2 regions of the Dorea sp. AM58-8 genome follow, and region 1 is predicted to be linked to the other one. Evidence: a T-box and tRNA genes for the amino acid it is inferred to sense, from the RefSeq annotation. Region 1 holds a T-box; the other holds one or more tRNA genes.
The links. A T-box is a leader RNA that pairs with one kind of tRNA and senses whether it is charged. The one in region 1 lies ahead of proS (proline--tRNA ligase), so its partner is inferred to be a tRNA-Pro.
Positions count from the first base shown of each region.

Region 2: it encodes a tRNA-Pro, which carries the amino acid that the T-box ahead of proS (proline--tRNA ligase) is inferred to sense. The anticodon was not compared.

Region 1 covers NZ_QSDM01000005.1:100,495-110,544, reverse strand. Annotated here, with positions in the region: gene DXA18_RS05945 (methionine ABC transporter permease) at 1-288, shown strand, start outside; gene DXA18_RS05940 (uroporphyrinogen decarboxylase family protein) at 314-1,429, shown strand; gene DXA18_RS05935 (uroporphyrinogen decarboxylase family protein) at 1,426-2,289, shown strand; gene DXA18_RS05930 (corrinoid protein) at 2,309-2,959, shown strand; gene DXA18_RS05925 (methylcobamide:CoM methyltransferase MtbA) at 2,972-3,988, shown strand; gene DXA18_RS05920 (ASKHA domain-containing protein) at 3,981-5,579, shown strand; T-box leader at 5,693-5,905, shown strand; gene proS (proline--tRNA ligase) at 6,016-7,455, shown strand; gene DXA18_RS05910 (CCA tRNA nucleotidyltransferase) at 7,555-8,880, shown strand; gene DXA18_RS05905 (MarR family transcriptional regulator) at 8,953-9,939, shown strand.
Region 2 covers NZ_QSDM01000002.1:11,978-22,027, reverse strand. Annotated here, with positions in the region: partial or broken gene DXA18_RS01725 (Rpn family recombination-promoting nuclease/putative transposase) at 1-135, opposite strand, end outside; gene DXA18_RS01720 (hypothetical protein) at 470-652, opposite strand; gene DXA18_RS01715 (lipoate--protein ligase) at 628-1,626, opposite strand; gene DXA18_RS01710 (TrpB-like pyridoxal phosphate-dependent enzyme) at 1,651-3,030, opposite strand; gene DXA18_RS01705 (hypothetical protein) at 3,082-3,531, opposite strand; partial or broken gene DXA18_RS01700 (MalY/PatB family protein) at 3,546-4,759, opposite strand; gene DXA18_RS01695 (hypothetical protein) at 5,022-5,819, shown strand; tRNA gene DXA18_RS01690 (tRNA-Leu) at 5,870-5,950, opposite strand; tRNA gene DXA18_RS01685 (tRNA-Lys) at 6,050-6,122, opposite strand; tRNA gene DXA18_RS01680 (tRNA-Gln) at 6,137-6,205, opposite strand; tRNA gene DXA18_RS01675 (tRNA-His) at 6,219-6,292, opposite strand; tRNA gene DXA18_RS01670 (tRNA-Arg) at 6,382-6,455, opposite strand; tRNA gene DXA18_RS01665 (tRNA-Gly) at 6,484-6,554, opposite strand; tRNA gene DXA18_RS01660 (tRNA-Pro) at 6,562-6,635, opposite strand; gene DXA18_RS01655 (metallophosphoesterase family protein) at 6,804-7,283, opposite strand; gene rdgB (RdgB/HAM1 family non-canonical purine NTP pyrophosphatase) at 7,313-7,936, opposite strand; gene DXA18_RS01645 (THUMP domain-containing class I SAM-dependent RNA methyltransferase) at 7,971-9,122, opposite strand; gene DXA18_RS01640 (hypothetical protein) at 9,300-9,506, opposite strand; gene DXA18_RS01635 (DUF1700 domain-containing protein) at 9,759-10,050, opposite strand, start outside.

The DNA.
Region 1 (10,050 bases):
GAAGCTATGAGATCATTTGGAATATCAGATACACAGCTGATAGTTAAAGTAATTATATCAGAGGCGGCTCCGGCGATCATATCTGGAATAATTTTGGCAACAATATCAATTCTTGGAGCAACTGCCATGGCAGGAACTATGGGCGCAGGAGGAATCGGAAGCGCAGCTATTACATATGGATATCAGAGCTTTAATTATGAAGTAATGTATACAATTGCGTTGATACTGGTTGTTTTTGTAGAAGGTATTCAGGGAATTGGAAATGTTGTGTACAGAAAAATGAAATAGAAAAATGAAACAGGAATGAGTATTGATGACAAAAGAAGAATTATATGCTGAATTAAAAGCTATGAAGCCGGAGCTGACTCCGGATGAACGTATTGCAGAATATTTAAAAGGGAATGATGTGGATTGTATTCCGTATGCATTTTTAGCACCAGATGATGCACTTGCAGTAATCTGGGGATATTCAAAGGGTGATCTGCGTCGCTCATTTGAGGCACGGTGCAATATGATTGAACGGAAAAAGGCAGAGTATGGTTTTACCGGTTTGTCAATATCTATGGGATTGAGAGGAATAGGAGAGGCGGCAGGATCTATTTTGAAATATCCAGAAAATAAAACAGATTATGTCGAAAAATATGTTGCGGACAATTATGATAACATTGATCTTTCAGAACCATTGAATGTGCATAGTCATTCAATATTAATGAATAAGCTGGAAAATGGAAAACGTATGATGGAACGTTTTCCAACAATGGGTATTAGCACGGATGTGGCAGGACCGATTACGACAGCATCTGCGATCAGACCAGTTGAATTAATATTGCGTGATATGAGAAAAAATCCAGAGAAACTGAATGAATTATTGCAATACTCTGTAGATTCTTCTTTGGAATGGGTAAAGGTTTTTGTGGAAGAAACGGGAAGCAGATCAGTAGGAATATCAGATCCGGTAACTAGTACGGATGTTTTGGGTTATAAGTATTTTCTTGAATATTCACAACCGTATTTTGATAAATTGTTTTCTGGGATTGTACAGATTACAGGGGAAAAACCATCTGTACATATATGTGGTCATACAAAGAAAATATGGAAAGATCTTCAGAAAATAGGTGTTGATAATTTCAGTATAGATAACTGTGAGGATATGGAAGAGGCAAAATGTATGATTGGCGACTCTGTATTCCTGTCAGGAAATATTCCACCGGTGGACGTGATGTTGAATGGAAGTATCGATGACGTGATTGAAGCAGTGAGAACGACCATAGCAAAAGCAGCAGACAGTCCGAATGGGTTTATGCTCATGACGGGATGCCAGGTGCCGATGGGAACGCCGAAGGAAAATATGGATGCATATGTATATGCGGCACAGAAATATGGTGCTGGAGCGAAGCTTGGAAAGATACCGGAGGCGTTGAATATATGATATCAGATTTTCGTTGTACATTTGATAATGCAATCGGTATTTCTACGGAGATTACAAAAGATTTGAAGCTGTCCTTTCCGGATGCTTATATGCATGCGGATACTATGGCGAAAATCGCACATGCTATGAAGCAGAAAGAAGGAGCAGCTTTTTGCATGCTTCCGTTCTGCCATACAGTAGAAGCAGAAGCGATGGGGGGCATTGTTAATATGGGAGATGGTAATTTGGGTCCGCGGGCAAAGGAATACTGTTGTACCTCTGCGGCAGAATTACTGGAACTTCCGGAAATTGATTGTTCAAAAGGCCGGATTTATGAGGTGCTTAAAGCGTGTCAGAGACTTCGGGAACAGGGAGAGCATGTGGCATTGATGATCTCCGGACCGTTTACGATATTCAATGTATTGATTGATCCGAAATATGTCTTTAAGGCAATGCGCAAACAGCCGGAACTTATGCAGGATATCTTTCAAAAGATAGAAAGAGAATTACTAACCTATATTAAAATTGCTGTTGAGTATGGTGTGGATATGATCAGCTATGCAGATTCATCGGGTGGGGTGAATATTCTCGGACCGAAGATGGCAGAACAGGTAGTGATGGATTTTACGTATGACTTTTTGAAAAAGGCTATAGAGTTGTTGGATGGAAAAGCAATGCTGTTATTGTGCCCGAAGACTACTCTTGCGCTGATCGGCACAGAAAAAGCCTGTTATGTGGATCATGAATTGCCGGAAGTGATGCGTTACGGCGAAGCTTGTGTATCATTGATCGGACAAGTTCCAGTGGCAGGACAGATGTGCATTAAGAATATTGATTATCAATTGGAAAATAAAAAGTTTAGAGAAATCAGGCTTTATTAAGCAGAGGGAGGAAAAGCTTATGAGCACAAAGGAAGAACTGTTGAAACGTCTTTCAGAGGGTGTGTTGGAAATGGAAGAGGATGATGTGGCGGAGGCTGCGCAGGAATATATCGATGCGGGATATCCGGCACTGGATGCGATTAACCAGGGATTGATCGATGGAATGAACCAGGCCAGCGAATTATTTGAGGAAGAGGAATATTTTGTAACAGATCTGCTTCTTTGCTCGGATGCCATGTATGCAGGAATTAATGTGCTCCGTCCATATTTGCCGGAAGAAAAGAATGATGTTAAGCATAAATGTGTGATTGGCGTTGTAGAAGGAGATACTCACGATATTGGTAAGAACCTGGTCAAGATTATGTTGGAAACAGCAGGTTTTGAAATGATCGATCTTGGCAGGGATGTTCCGCTGCAGAAGTTCGTGGATACCGCGAAGGAAAGAGAAGCGGAATTGATCTGCCTGTCTACGCTGATGACAACTACCATGCCTGGAATGGAAGAAATTATTCATCTGCTGGAAAAGGAAGGACTCCGTGACAAAGTCAAAGTTATGATCGGAGGCGGACCGGTTTCACAGAATTATGCGGATAAGATTGGTGCAGATGGATATTCAACGACAGCTGTAGAAGCGGTTAAATTAGCGAAACGTCTGCTGGCAATTGCATAAGAGGGAATAAAAGTGAATCCAAAGAAACGATTAAAAATGAGCCTGAACGGAGAGCGCGTAGATCGTCCGCCGTGTATCTGTCCGGGTGGAATGATGAATATGGTTACGGCAGAGTTGATGGAACGGGTGGGAATCTATCTTCCTGAGGCGCATACGGATGCTAGGAAAATGGCGGATCTTGCGAAAGCAGTATATGAGCAGGGCTGTTTCGAAAACTGTGGTGTTCCATTCTGCATGACTATTGAAGCGGAAGAAATGGGAGCGAGGGTGGATCTTGGTTCTCAGATATATGAACCGCATGTGGTAAAATATGCGATTGATTCAGTATCTGATTATAAGAAACTGACGGGGATCGATCTGACGAAAGGCCGTGCAAAGGTAGTGCTGGATGCAATCGGAATATTAAAAGAAGAAGTGAAAGATATGCCGATCATCGGTAATCTCACTGGACCAATCAGTACGGCGAGTTCAGTTATTGAGCCAGTCGTATTTTATAAAGAATTGCGCAAAAAAAATGCAGAGGCACATGCGTATATGAATTTTGTGACCGAGCAGCTGATCGCATTTGGCAGGGCGCAGGTGGAAGCGGGTGCAGATGCCATTACAATCGCGGATCCAAGCGGTACCGGAGAGATTCTCGGGCCACGATTTTTTAAAGAGTTTGCAGTGAGGTATATTAATCAGCTGCTGGACGGACTGGCAGATCTGCATGTGGAGACGATCGTGCACATTTGCGGACATATGAAGAATGTATACAAAGAAGTAAGTGAAGTGCACAGCAATGCATTGAGTTTCGATTCAGCGGTGCCGATGATGGATGCGAGAAAGAATCTGGCTGACCGTGTGCTGATGGGAAATGTCAGTACCTATACGTTAGAGTTTGGCAGTGAAGAAGCAGTCAGGAGACTGGCTGGAAACTGCATAAAATGTGGCTCTGATATTGTGTCACCTGCGTGTGGACTCGGCATGAGTTCTCCGCTTCGCAATATTCAGGCACTGCTTTCAAGTGTGGAGGAATCTGATGGTTAGGATTGTGATTGTAAATGATGGGACGGTCAGAAACTGCGAAGAAGGTGCAAATCTGTTGGCAGAATTACTGCGGGCAGGAGCATTTGTGGATAACCCATGCAATGGAACGGGTATATGTGGAAAATGCAAAGTGCGAATTGTAGATGGAGAGGTGTCGAAAGTATCTGCGACAGAACAGAAATTACTCAGTCAGGAGGAACTGACGCAGGGTATCCGTCTGGCATGTATGACATGTGTTTCCGGTGATATTCAGGTTGAATTGCTGCAAAAAGAACGGAAGCATAAAGTTCTGACAGAAGGATATGTTCCAGAATTTACTCGTGATGAGCATGACAGAGGATATGGTGTTGCAATTGATATCGGAACGACAACAGTTGTTACGTCGCTGGTAGAACTGGCGAGTGGAAGAGAGATTACATCCGCATCTATGATCAATGCGCAGAAGCATTTTGGATTGGATGTGCTGACACGGATCACTTATGAATATGAGCATGCAGAAGAGGGAATTGAACACCTTAGATGTGCAATCGTAGATTCTGTAAATGATATGCTTGCGCAGGTGTGTAGGGACGCAGGAATTTCAACAGAAGAGATTCTGGAAATAGATATAGCAGCTAACTGTACCATGATGCATATGTTGTTGGGAACGGACGCCAGAAGTATCGGGCGTTCCCCATATCAGCCGGTGTTTTTAGAAGCGCAGAAGCGCAGTGCCGGTGAGATCGGTCTGCACGCTGGTATGGATAACAGTGCGTTGGTATATTGTCTGCCGCAGGTATCTGCGTTTATCGGTGCGGATATTGTGGCAGGAGCCTATGTATGTGAATTGGAAAAACAGAATGGGAATGTTTTGTTTATTGATATAGGAACAAACGGAGAGATCGTTTTGTCACAGAAGGGCAGATTATTATGTTGTTCCTGTGCGGCAGGACCGGCACTGGAAGGTATGAATATCAGTTGTGGAATGCGGGCGGCAGAAGGTGCTATCGAAGATGTGAAGATCACAGAGCATGGAGTAGAGTTTACCTGTATCGATGGAAAAGAACCGGTGGGTATCTGCGGAAGTGGAATTCTGGCAGTGCTGAAAGAACTGATCCGGACAGGACTTGTCAGAAAAAATGGCGCATTTGTCAAAAAAGAAAATATTCCTGAAGAAGATTACCGTTATCCGATGATACGCATGAACGGAAAAAAGAGAGAATTCTTGATATGCGAGGCACCAGAACTGGTGGTGACACAAGGAGACATCAGACAGGTACAGCTTGCAAAAGGTGCGATTCTGTCAGGCTTTCTGGCGTTGTTAAATAAAGCCGGGATTCGCATGGAAGAACTGGATAAAGTGATGATCGCAGGACAGTTTGGCGCACATCTGCCGGCTGAATCATTAACGGGAACGGGTATTCTGCCAAAAGAAGTGGAGAATAAAATTATCTATGTGGGTAATTCATCCAAGACCGGTGCATATATGACATTACTCTCTGAACAGGTGAAGGAAGAGATGGAAGGGCTCGCTGAACGAATGGAATATATTGAACTTGCGGAGACGGAGAATTATGAGAAGATATTTGCCGAGAGTATGCGGTTTGTATAGCCAGAGTAGAACTTGGAATTTAATCCTCACTTCACCCCTTGACAAACATCTGTCTTTCTATTAAAATTACGTTTAATGAAAATATCTGCCGGTAATGATAGTTACAGAAAGCAGAGTTGGTGTTGAAAAGGACTAGTAATCGTGAGGACGTTCCACAGAGAAGAGATTGTTAGCTGAGAGATCTCCGAACCGAGAGACGGTGAACCTGCCTTGGAGCCTCTGTATGAAAGTACAGCGTATGCATTGGCGTTAACGATGTGAAGAGAGAACTGCAGCTATATATGCAGTTAATTAGGGTGGTACCGCCGAATATTTCGGTCCCTTAGCGGGGACAGAAGTGTTCGGCGTTTGTTTTTATACAACAAAAGTCACGAAGGAATCCCCCTCAACAAGCAGTGGAGCAAGGGCTCTGCGAAGAAAGAAAAGGAGAAGAGATATGGCTAAGGAAAAAATGGTAAAGAACATTACTTCAAGAGAAGAGAATTTTGCACAGTGGTACACAGATGTAGTACGCGAGGCAGAGCTTTGTGATTACTCTAGTGTAAAGGGATGTCTGAATTATCTGCCGAACGGATATGCGATCTGGGAGCTGATTCAGTCAGATCTTGACAGAAGATTCAAAGAGACAGGTGTAGAGAATGTATCATTGCCAATGTTGATTCCAGAATCATTATTAGAGAAAGAAGCAGATCATATTGAAGGATTCGCACCGGAAGTAGCATGGGTAACTCACGGTGGAATGGAGAGACTTCAGGAGAGACTTTGTATTCGTCCTACATCAGAGACTCTGTTCTGTGATCTGTGGGCAAGAACTGTAAAGTCTTACAGAGACCTTCCAAAGGTATGGAATCAGTGGAATTCCGTTCTTCGTTGGGAGAAGACTACAAGACCATTCCTTCGTTCCAGAGAGTTCCTGTGGCAGGAAGGACATACCATTCATGCAACATATGAAGAAGCAGAAGAACGTACTATTCAGATGTGGCATGTATACGAAGATTTTTATAAAGAAACTATGGCTATTCCTTATGTGTCAGGAAGAAAAGCAGAGCATGAGAAATTTGCCGGAGCACAGGATACTTATACAGTAGAAGCACTGATGCATGATGGTAAGGCACTGCAGTCTGCTACCAGCCACTTCTTCGGTAACGGATTCCCGGATGCATTTGATATTAAATACGTAGATAAGAATAACCAGCTGCACAGTGTATATGAGACTTCCTGGGGATTATCTACAAGAAGTATCGGAGCGCTGATCATGGTACATGGTGATGATGATGGTCTTGTATTACCACCGCATCTTGCACCGGTTGAATGTCGTGTGATTCCGATCGCTCAGCACAAGGAAGGCGTGCTTGACAAAGCAAATGAACTGTTTGCTGAACTTAAGAAAGCCGGATACAGAGTGAAGATCGATGATTCTGAGAAGAGTCCGGGATGGAAATTCTCTGAGCAGGAGATGCTTGGTATCCCAACACGTATCGAGATCGGACCGAAGGATATTGAGAATAATCAGGTTGTAGTTGTACGTCGTGATAACCGTGAGAAGATCGTAGTATCTATGGATGAGATCGCAGTGAAATTACGTGAGATTCTGGAAACTATCCAGAATGATATGTATAACAGAGCGAAAGACTTCCTGGATACTCATATTTACACAGCAACCAATCTGGATGAGATGAAGGAAGAATTTACTAAGAAACGTGGATTTGTAAAGGCATGCTGGTGTGGAGATCCGGAATGTGAAGGCGAAGTGAAGTATGTAACCGGCGGAGCAGCTACCAGATGTCTGATCGAAGACGAAGAATTTGTATCTGACAAATGTATCTGGTGTGGTAAGCCGGCGAAACATATGGCATACTGGGGCAAATCATACTAAAACGTATTCAAAGATATGTTATGGGAAAAGGGCTGTTTGAAAAAACAGCCTTTTTCTTTTATAATGAAATAAATATGATGAAATGAGAGGAAAAGTTACATGGTTGAAATACAGATCCCTGAAAAAGTAAATAAGATCATTCATACACTTCAGGAACATGGTTATGAAGCGTATGCAGTAGGTGGGTGTGTGAGGGATTCGTTTCTCGGAAGGGAACCAATGGATTGGGATATCACGACATCTGCGATGCCGGAGGAAACAAAGGCATTATTCCCACATACATTTGATACAGGGATCGAGCATGGAACAATCACGGTGCTTCTCGATCACGAAGGCTTTGAAGTGACAACCTATCGTGTGGATGGCAAGTACGAAGACAGCCGTCATCCGAAAGAAGTTATATTTGTCCGCAATCTGCAAGAGGATCTGCTACGCCGGGATTTTACTATTAATGCGATGGCGTACAATGAAAAAGAGGGGCTTGTAGATATCTTTGGCGGTATGGATGATCTGAGAGCAGGCATCATCCGATGTGTAGGCAATGCACAGGCGAGGTTTTCAGAAGACGCACTTCGTATCTTGCGAGGAATCCGTTTCGCAGCGCAGCTTGGGTTTGAACTGGAAGATGAGACCAGAGAAGGCATGCGGCTGCTGGCACCGACGCTTAGGAAGATTAGTGCAGAACGAATCCAGGTAGAACTGGTGAAGACATTGACTTCGTCAAGACCGGATCTGCTGCGGGAGGCATGGAAGCTTGGCATTACAAAAGAATTTTTGCCGGAATTTGACCTCGCCATGGAGACAACGCAGGAGACTGCTCATCATATGTACACGGTGGGCGAGCATATCCTGCATACACTGCTGGAGGTAAGACCGGATCGGATTTTACGTCTGACGATGCTTCTCCATGATATAGGTAAGCCATATATGAAGACAATGGATGCAGATGGAGTTGCGCATTTTAAGGGACATCCAGAGAAGAGCAGTGAGCTAGCCAATGAAATTCTGCATCGGCTGAAATTCGATAATGATACGATCCGTAAGGTGACGAAGCTGGTGCGTTATCATGATCACAGGATGCCTGTGACTCCTGCACATGTGCGCCGTGCGGTTCATGAGATTGGAGAAGATTTGTTCCCGCTTTATCTCGAGGTGCGCCGTGCGGACGTGGCGGCACAGAGTATGTATCAGCACAAGGAAAAAGTTGCTGATATTGACGGCGTGGAAAAACTCTATCATGAGATTATGGAGAGAAAGGAATGCGTGTCGTTAAAGATGCTGGCAGTGACAGGTAAAGATTTGATCGCTGCCGGAATGAAACCGGGAAAAGAGATTGGTCAGATGCTGGAACATTTTCTGGATCTGGTGCTGGAACATCCGGAACTTAATCAGAAAGAAGAGCTTTTGAAGCGGATAGAGTTATAAGTATAAAGTCATAATAATCCCCCTGCCCTCATACATTGAAAAGAATGGATTGTGAGGTGCGGGGGGATTGTTATGCAGGAATATGAACTGAAAATACTGGATCGCTATGCTTTGAATGTGAAAAGCACCCGGAGAGTCAGGGGTGCATTTTTTTGCGAGGCAGAGGAGGGATTGTTCCTGCTTAAAGAGGCAGGAATATCCGAAAAGCGGGCAGACGCATTATATAAATTAGGGGAAATGTTGATTGCAGCCGGATATCGGGGAATTGATCAGTTGAAGCCGAATGTGGAAGGCGGACTGGTCACCGTCTCAGAAGAAGGCGGACGCTATCTTGTGAAGCGGTGGTTCTCAGCCAGGGAATGTGATGCCAGAAGGACCAGAGAACTTATGATGGGAGCAAAGAATCTTGCAAGACTTCATCTTTTAATGCGTGAACCAACAGATGGTGTGACCATGCAGGACGAAAGTCTGAAACAGATATATGAACGTCATAACAGAGAGCTACGGAAGGTGAGAAGCTTTGTGCGCAGCCGCAGGACGAAGGATGAGTTCGAACTCCGGTTTCTTCAGGAATATGAGGGCTTGTATCAGTGGGCAGAAATTGCTATGGAGGTACTGCTTGAATCCCGATGTGAGGAACTGTATCAAGACAGTCTGCGCGAGAGGGTAATGGTTCACGGAGAATATAATTATCACAATATTCTGATCTGCACAGACGGAATCGCGACATCGAATTTTGAAAAATTCCGTATTCATGTGCAGATGGAGGATTTTTATTATTTTCTAAGGAAGACGATGGAAAAGCATGAATGGGACGCGAGATTATTTGATCATATGATGAATGCATATAGTGCAATCTGCCCGGTAACTGACCGGGAAATGGAATATCTGAAAGCCCGGTTTATTTATCCGGAAAAATTCTGGAAGATTGCAGGATCATATTACAAATCCAACAAAGCATGGACATCTGTAAAGAATGTAGAAAAGTTCCAGATGTCTGTATCACAAATGAAAGAAAAGGAAAAACTACTGGAAGAAATATTTGGTTTTCACAGGTAGTGGAAAACCTCGATAAATCCCATGAAATAAGGGATTTCAGACTTTATTTCCTTGACAAGGATATGGAAAACTGTATAATAAGACTAGAGCATAATGATGCCAAGAGACAAG
Region 2 (10,050 bases), on a different contig from region 1:
CCTTAAAACTGTAGGCAATAATGTAGTCTTGCCGATTTCTTCTGGTGATACATCTAACAATGCAGATATCAGCCCCTGCCTCACCTTTTCATTCTGCATCATTTCTTTGAAGCAAAAATCCACCTTGGGAAGCATAATAAAATCATTCTGGTTTTCACATAATCCTATACTATTCATACAATACTCCTCTCTTCGACACCTCTATAGAAAGGAATATTTTCTTGCATTTATCATATCACAAATGATTCATCTTGAAAATAGTATAGCATCCCTATTTCTACAGTTTTGTGTCTTTCTTTTGTTTTCATCCTGGAAATGTCGGAACATCTGACCTTGATGCCGGAAAATTTCTTGAAGTTACTTTGATTAAAATATACGACGTAATCTTTGTACACATACAATATCACGTGTACATAAGAATCGCAAGTTGTTTTTATGTAAAATTAAAGATTTTATTTTTAACATTTATTTAAATATTACCATTTTTCGGTAATATAATAATCAAGCCTGATTTTTGCCCTAACATCTTATATATAAATACCGCCGTATCTATGGTTTGTTTTCCACAAATACGGCGGTTTCTCATCCATTCTTCACAAGCAGCAGACCTCTTGCCGCTACTTATCTTTACAGCTCTACCTTCCGGATCCATCCTTCGATATCCCGGAACATCTTTTCTTCCTGCTCATCTTCACTGTGCAGTCTTCCGATACGATCTGCCATGAGCTGGTTATTATATTTCTGATCCTTTAACTGCTCCGGAATCTGACCTATTACATCCGGCTTCAGGGAATCTGAATATACAGCTACATCTACCACCATGCCGCTATCTACCTGGAACTGCATGTCTATCTGTCCCCAGTCGAATCGTTCGGATACTTCATACTGGAATTCAAATTCTCTTCCGTAAATCCACTCCCATGAAGAATATTTGTCATATAATGTATCTACTTCTTTCTGGTCAAGATCTGTCTCTTTGATTTCTTTGCTTTCGTATCCGTATACTTCTTCAAAGGTTTCACGAAGTGCTTTCTTAAGAGCATCAATTGTCAGCTCCGGATTATACTCTAACAGATTGGTCACTCTGGAACGTACCGATGCAATTCCCTTGGATTCCAGCTTTTTCTTCGATACATTTAAATATTTGTTCAGCTCATCCAATTTGACATTTACCATCAGTGTACCGTGATGATACCGGCGTCCTCTGTGCTCGTGAAATGCATTGCCGGAGAACTTCTTGCCATCCACCAGAATATCATTTCTTCCGGATGCCTCTGCATGAACGCCAAGCTTCTGTACCGCTTTCAGGATTACGTCTAACTGTTTTTTCAGATCGTAATTCTCTTTGCTTACCAGAAATGTAAAGTTCAGATTACCCAGATCGTGAAATACTGCACCACCCCCGGATAACCGCCTTGCGATCACTGCACCATCTTCTTCGATCCGGCTGATCTGACACTCTTTCCATGCATTCTGGTTTCGTCCGATTACAATTGTATGCTGGTTCTGCCAGAGGTAAAGAATCGCCTCATCCTCTCCACAATGGGAAAACAGATACTCTTCCATTGCCAGATTCTTATATGGATTCACTCCTGTACTTTCTATATAAGTAAGTTTATTAATCATGCTTGTTCTCTCCTATGCTGCCTTTTACTTGTCTACTTTCGGAAGTCCTGCAAATCCTACTGCCAGATCTTCATCAGTCGGGATATAGTCCGACATCTCACCGTCATTGTATTTACCATATGCTACCATATCAAAGTATCCTGTTCCGGTCAGACCAAATACGATAGTCTTCTCTTCTCCGGTCTCTTTGCACTTCAATGCTTCATCAATTGCCACCTTAATCGCATGACTGCTTTCCGGTGCAGGCAGGATACCTTCGACTCTTGCAAATCTCTCTGCCGCTTCGAATACGCTTGTCTGTTCTATTGATACAGCTTCCAGAAGTTTATCATCATAAAGCTGTGATACGATAGAACTCATGCCATGATAGCGAAGTCCGCCAGCGTGATTCGGTGACGGGATAAATCCGCTGCCAAGCGTATACATTTTCGCCAGCGGGCATACCATTCCGGTATCACAGAAATCATATGCGTATTTACCACGGGTAAGACTTGGACAGCTTGCCGGCTCTACTGCGATAATGCGGTAATCTGCCTCACCTCGCAGCTTCTCACCTACAAATGGTGAGATCAGTCCGCCAAGGTTAGATCCACCACCGGCACAGCCAATGATCATATCCGGTTTGATGCCGTATTTGTCTAATGCTGCTTTTGTCTCCAGGCCGATCACTGTCTGATGGAGAAGTACCTGCGACAATACAGATCCCAACACGTAACGGTATCCTTCGTGCGTGGTAGCATCTTCTACAGCTTCCGATATTGCACAGCCAAGACTTCCTGTTGTGCCTGGATGTGCTTCCAGAATCTTACGTCCTACAGCAGTTGTCTCAGACGGAGACGGTGTAACCTGTGCACCGTATGTACGCATAACTTCACGTCTGAACGGCTTCTGTTCGTAAGAACATTTTACCATATAGACACGACAGTCCAGGTCAAAATAAGAACAAGCCATGGAAAGCGCGGTTCCCCACTGTCCGGCTCCTGTCTCGGTAGTTACACCTTTCAATCCTTGCTTCTTTGCATAATATGCCTGCGCGATCGCAGAATTCAACTTATGACTTCCTGATGTGTTATTTCCCTCAAATTTGTAATAAATCTTCGCCGGCGTATCCAGTGCTTTTTCCAGACAATACGCACGAACCAATGGTGACGGACGGTACATCTTATAGAAATCCCGAATCTCCTGTGGAATATCGAAATACGGTGTCGTATCATCCAACTCCTGCTGTACCAGCTCTTTACAGAACACATGCTCCAGTTCTTCCGGCTTCATCGGCTCCAAGGTAGCTGGATTTAACAGTGGTGCCGGTTTATTCTTCATATCTGCACGCACATTGTACCACTGTGTTGGCATCTCACTCTCTTCCAGATAAATTTTGTAAGGGATCTTCTTATTTTCTGCCATCTTGTCTTCCTCCAATTCGTATTGATGTTATCTGGGTTCAAAACCCTGTTATTATTTTCTCCGGGTAATAAAACCCAGAATTTTATCACTGAATCCATAATAGATTGTGTCATAATCTGCACATTGAAGCTCTTTATTACGAAGCGTCTTTCTGCTCACTTTCAGCACTCCCTCTGCGAGTGTCTCCATATCGCCTCCCTGCTTTAATATAGAAGGAAATATGTAATACACCATAAAAAGACTGAGTTCTGATCGCGTCCTTCCATCCAGCTTACCACGTCTGTTACCACATTTTTTCTCTGCCGCATGCATCAGACGGATACCAACCGCCTCTGCCGCCGCTTCATGATTCTCTGTTTCCTTCATATAAGCACTCATTTCCTCAAAATAGTATCCGTATTCTGCCTGAAATGTTTTAAACTTTTCCTGATATGTCGTCCGTTTTAATCCCGTAATCATCTCTGTAATATTATCAAATATCTGTTCAATTCCCTGAAGCATCTATCGTCCTCCTGTCATTTTACTGCAAACACATACTTGTCCAGTCTGTCAAATGCTTCCTGCACTCTGCTCATTGGAAGTGCCAGATTCATCCGGATCGCACATGGACCATGAAACGGTCTTCCATCCTGCCATGCCACGCCCACATCCCAGCCGGCTTCATCACTTCATCCAGTGTCTGCCCATTCGTCTCACACCATTCACTCAAATCCAGAAACAGCATATAAGTTCCTTCCGGTCGGTTCACTCTCACACCTGGATAATTCTGCCAGATATGTTCACACGCATACTCCGTATTCTCTGTGAGTACCTTCCTGAGTTCCTCCACCCACTCTGCTCCTTCCGGCTGATAAGCTCCGATCAAAGCATGCATAGACAATACGTTCATCTCATTATACTGCGACTTGCTGGCTTTGTTCTGTACCAGATCCCTCAGAAATGGATTATAAATAATATGATAACTTCCGATCAGTCCTGCAAGATTGAACGTCTTGCTCGGCGCATAAAATGCGATCGTTCGATTTTTTGCATCCTCGCTCACAGATTGTGTCGGCGTATGCTTATGACCATTCAATGTCAGATCAGACCAAATCTCATCGGATATTACAATACACTGATTCTTCCGATATACTGCCATCGCTTTTTCAATCTCTTCTCGCTCCCACACGCGTCCACATGGATTGTGCGGACTGCAGAAGACCGCCACATGAATATGGTATCTGCGAAGCTTATCATCCATATCTTCATAATCCATCCGCATTACTCCATTTTCATCCTGCTTCAGCGGACTATGTATGATATGAAAACCATTCTCGGTAATACATCTGGTAAATCCCATATATGTCGGGCTGTGCAGCAGAATGCTGTCTCCCGGTGATGCAAATGCTGAGATCGCTGAGATCACACCACCAAGCACTCCATTTTCATAGCCGATATCCCGTACCTGCAGATCCTTCACACCGTTGCGTGTTCTCTGCCAGTCAATAATTGCCCGGTAATATTCTTTTGTCGGGCGATAATATCCAAACATCGGATGCTTTGCCCGTTCTATGATCGCTTCCTGAATCGTCGGTACAGTCGGAAAATTCATATCCGCTACCCACATCGGGATTACATCAAATCCTTCTTTCGGCCAATCAGGCGAAAAATGGTCTCCTCCTCCCAGTCCATCTAATGCCAGCGAATCCTTTCCATGCCGGTCGATCACTGTTGTAAAATCATATTTCAAAGCCTTTCCTCCTGCGATCTGTCTTTCACAAAACTCTACATTTACACATTTATGCTAACATTATACCAGTTTCCCCTGTTTACGCAAGCATATCACCGCAAGAGAATATATTTTTCTGACAATTCGCGCAGCACTTCCACAAACATTTGCCAAAATCATCATTTCTGAAGATTTCCTTATGTCTTCATGAAAATTCTGTGACATCTATTGTGTCTTGCGCATACACATTTTAAAATAGATTGGAATAAGGGGGATTTATATAATGGCAAAGATAAAAGACAGACGTAAAAATCTAAAAAACGATACGCAGGATTTTTTTGATGATGATTTTGAAGTAATCTATGAAGATGATTTGGATGATCTTCTGAAAAACAGTTTTATAGAAGACGATAATGAGCCGGATGATTATTACTATGATGATGAATTTGATGACGACGATGACTACGATATTGACGATTATGATGAAGATGACTACGACAACAGACGCAACAATTCCAAGTCGTCCAAACGAAAGGATTCTAACAAGTCCAAGAAAAAGCACAGTCTTCCAAATGTCGTATCACCGGCTGCCAAAGCAGCCAAGACCGGTACTCGACTAATCTTCAAGATACTGAATATGATATTAAAAGCAGCTACCTTAATCCTGATTGCAGGGATCATCTGTCTACTGGCATCTACTTTTGGTAAAAATTGCAGTACATATGGTAATCCTCTGTTGATTACGGAAGAGAAGAATTATATATTAATGGCATATCTCGGCACCGCCGGAGTCCTCATTTTTTACGAAGTCATTACCTTCTTCTGGGTACTAATGGGACGAGGCAAACAAGGACATAATGGGCAGAACCAGGATACCGGACGAGGCTTATTCTCTTTCCTCTTCATTGGTGTTACTTCTTTCCTGTCCTATATTCTATACAGCATGATCCCGGTATCTCCGGAAGCACTGGAAGGATTACAGGGCGGCCTGATGGTGTATGGAAGTCTCTGCCAGAAGCTGCTTCCGATCTGCATCGCAGGAGCGATCAGTTGCCTGATAAGAAGATTTGTAATACGATAGCACATAAAAAACGCAGTATGGAAAATCACTTCTCATACTGCGTTTTCTAGTGCGGATAACAGGACTTGAACCTGCACGTCGGTGACACCAGATCCTAAGTCTGGCGCGTCTGCCAATTCCGCCATATCCGCGTATACAATATAACTATTCAACGCTCTGTACTCTTATTCAACAGAGCTAATAATAGAAAAATAAGCACACACCTGTTATAGTGTGCGCTTTCTTTTAAGTGAGCGTGCGGGGATTCGAACCCCGGACAACTTGATTAAAAGTCAAGTGCTCTACCACCTGAGCTACACGCCCCTATTAAATAACTGGGCTAGTTGGATTCGAACCAACGAATGCAGGAGTCAAAGTCCTGTGCCTTACCGCTTGGCGATAGCCATTAAAAGAAAAAAGGGTGGGTAGTGGGACTCGAACCCACGATCTTCGGAACCACAATCCGACGCGTTAACCAACTGCACTATACCCACCATATTCTATTAAGTCCATCTACCAGCTCATTACGCCAAGGTTCTGGGACTGACCCGTTCATCAAGTATGACCGTTTTGAACGTGTCAACGAGCCTGGGGGGATTCGAACCCTCGACCTACGGCTTAGAAGGCCGTTGCTCTATCCAGCTGAGCTACAGACTCACATTCTTAACCCTTTACGGATTAAGAAAGCGGGTGATGGGAATCGAACCCACGTATCCAGCTTGGAAGGCTGGTGTTCTACCATTGAACTACACCCGCATAAGTATCGGGGTGACAGGATTCGAACCTGCGACCTCCTGGTCCCAAACCAGCGCTCTAGCCAAGCTGAGCCACACCCCGATGTTTTCTTTATGTTGCGTCATCTCCGTGACACAATATGTATTATATGGCATGTTTTTCTAAATGTCAACACCTTTTTTAAGTTTTTTTATTTTTTATTTTTTTCGGAGTTTTTCAAGGTAAACGCAGGCATCCTGCCCACATTCACCCCGATTCACATCACTGCTCTTACAGATACTTTATCTCAAAGGATGCCTTTCCCTCTTTGTCTAATGTCATTACCATGTAGCTCGGCTGTCTGCCGCTCTGTCTTGGATAGGTCATACTACCCGGATTCAACGTGATAAGGTCTTCCTCTTCCTCCAGATGCGGACGATGCGTATGGCCAAACATTACGATATCTGCGCCAAGTATCCGTGCTTCTTCCTTAATCTCTTCTGTATCGAAGCTTACGCCATATCGATGCCCATGCGTGATCCATACGTGATAGCTGCCGATTTCAAATTCTTCCTCTTCCGGCAGGTTACAGAGAAAATCATTATTCCCTGCAATCATATGTACCGGACATCCTGCCATCCGGATCACACCTGCCATCTGATGCTCGATGTCCCCCAGATGAATCAACATATCCACCGGTCCTTCCTCTTCCAGTGCTGTCTGCAGATTACCCAGATATCTGTGGGTATCACTAACAATCAATATTTTCATATATACAGTCTGTCCCTTCTATTACTAACCTACTTAACCGCATTACGTGCTTCAATGACCGCGCGCATTTTCCGAAGTCCTTCACCACGATGACTAAGTTCATTTTTCTTTTCCGGCGCAAGTTCTGCACTGGTACATCCATATTCCGGTAAATAAAAGATTGGATCATAACCAAATCCGTTCTCTCCTGCAATCTCGTGTCCGATAATGCCTTCCATCGTACCACGCACTGCTTCTGTACTCCCATCCGGAAATGCAGCCGCAATGGCACACACAAAGCGTGCTGTACGTTTCGCATCTTCTACGCCGTCCAATCGGTCCAGAAGTGCCTGATTTTTAATATCGTAAGAAGTATCTTTTCCCATATAACGTGCAGAATAGATACCAGGCTCTTTATTCAGATAATCAATCTCCAATCCGGAATCGTCTGCCATCACAATAGCATCTGCATATTCTGGCATCTGACGGGCAATCTTCGCAATCTCCGTTGCCTTGATCATCGCATTTTCCTCAAAAGTGCTTCCATCTTCTACCACATCAGCCTGGATCCCTGCCTCTTTCTGTGACAGAATCTCCATGCCAAGATCCGCAAGAATCATACGGATTTCGACCATTTTATGCGCATTTCCCGTTGCAAATATTATCTTTCCCATAACTTTCTTTAACCATTCTTTCTATAATTATTATCTATTTTTCTTTCCGCTTCGGTGGCTTTGGCCCCAGGAACTGGTAATAATAAGTCTTCAACATACCATTATAGATCTTACGGTTCTTATCCGCTTTTCGCCCAAAATACCGTTCCGCATCATCGTAGCTTGTAATCATGTACGCAGACCAGGAATCAAGTCTCTTGAAGCTTTCGCCAAATGCACGGTACAGATCTGGCAGATCCTTCTTATCTTCCAGACGTTCTCCGTACGGCGGGTTCGTAATAATAAATCCATATTTCTTCGGATGATTCAGATCCTTTACATCCCTCTCCTGAAAATGGATCAGATGATCCACTCCAGCCTCTCTTGCATTTCTTCTGGCAATCTTGATTACAGAAGAATCCACATCGTATCCCTGAATGTCCACTTCTACATCATCACAGATCATATCATTGGCCTCATCGATCACATCATACCAATTCTTTTTAGCAATCAGATTATCCCATTTTTCAGACAAAAATGACCGATTCATACCCGGAGCAATATTAGCCGCCATCATAGCCGCTTCAATCGGAAATGTACCGCTTCCACAAAACGGATCTACCAGAATACGGTCTTTTCTCCACGGTGTCAGCATGATCAGCGCTGCTGCCAGCGTCTCTGTAATCGGCGCTTTACCAGACACCTCGCGATATCCTCGCTTATGTAGTGAAATACCTGTGGTGTCGATTCCTACCGTTACGATATCCTTCATTAAAAATACGCGGACCGGATAAGACGCACCGTTCTCCGGGAACCACTCTACACAGTAACGTTCCTGCATTCTGCGCACCATGGCTTTCTTCATAATGGACTGAATATCCGACGTGCTGAACAACTTACTCTTAACTGAAGCCGCTTTTGCCACCCAGAATTTGCCATTCTGTGGAATATAATCTTCCCACGGAAGTTCTTTTGTTTTATCAAATAACTCTTCAAATGTTACCGCCCGAAAGCTCCCCACCTTCAACAGAATACGCTCTGCTGTGCGCAGGAAAATATTGGCACGACAGATTGCATCCGCATCACCATAAAATGTCACTCTTCCGTCTTCCACTTCTGAGATCTCATAACCCAGATCCAGAATTTCTCTCTTTAATACCGCTTCCAACCCAAAATGGCAGGGAGCGATCAATTCCATTTTCTTCATATATTTCCTCATTTATGTATCACTATCTGGTTACTGTTATTACCTATTCATATTACTTGTAGCAGAGCATACTTGTCAAGAAAGCTGGCCGCTTATTTTCCCGCTTATTCCATATCCAATTTCCGCTCACAGCGTAAGAACCGGTGTGTTTCACACACCGGTTCCTTTCACATCTTACTATCTGTCGCTGTAATTCATACCATTTCTGTCTGACGAATTGCAATCGGACGCATTTCTGTTTGATGCATTTCTGTTGGATGCATTTTTGTTGGATGCATTCTTATTGGATGCGTTTCTGTTGGACGCATTGCGGTTTGATGCATTACGATCAGATGCATTTCTGTTTGATGCATTCTGATTTGAAGAATTCTGGTTATTTGCCATGACTTTTTCCTCCTAATCCTTAATGATTACAAGGCTTATTGTTGCCGTTTTTCGGCAAACTATACATCCATATCCGGAATATTACTTATTTTAAAAAAATCTTAATTTTTTCTTGCATTTTGCGACGCGCTATATTATACTAAATCATGTAGAAAGCAAGCCTTTCTACAACCCCTTATTAATTATTTATACTCCCCTCAAAAGACCGATGGCTCCCCCATCGGTCTTTTACTTTTCTATTCTTTTTTTCTCCTATTCTTTCAGCCTTCTGATAAAATTCACTAGCAGAATCACTACCAGAACCGGTATCACAATTGGCATTACCAACGAGAGGATTCCTCCGATCACCGCCGCAACAATCAATACAATTCCAATAATCCCAAGTATCAGAAGCAGCTTCTGCCACCAACTTCCAATCGTATAGCTATGAACATTATAAGAACTCTCCTGGCGTTCTGACGATCTTCCGGCACTTCGATAGCTGCCACTGTAATCTTCTGTCACATTCTTCTGAGCGGACATATCAATCACAGACTGTGCAATC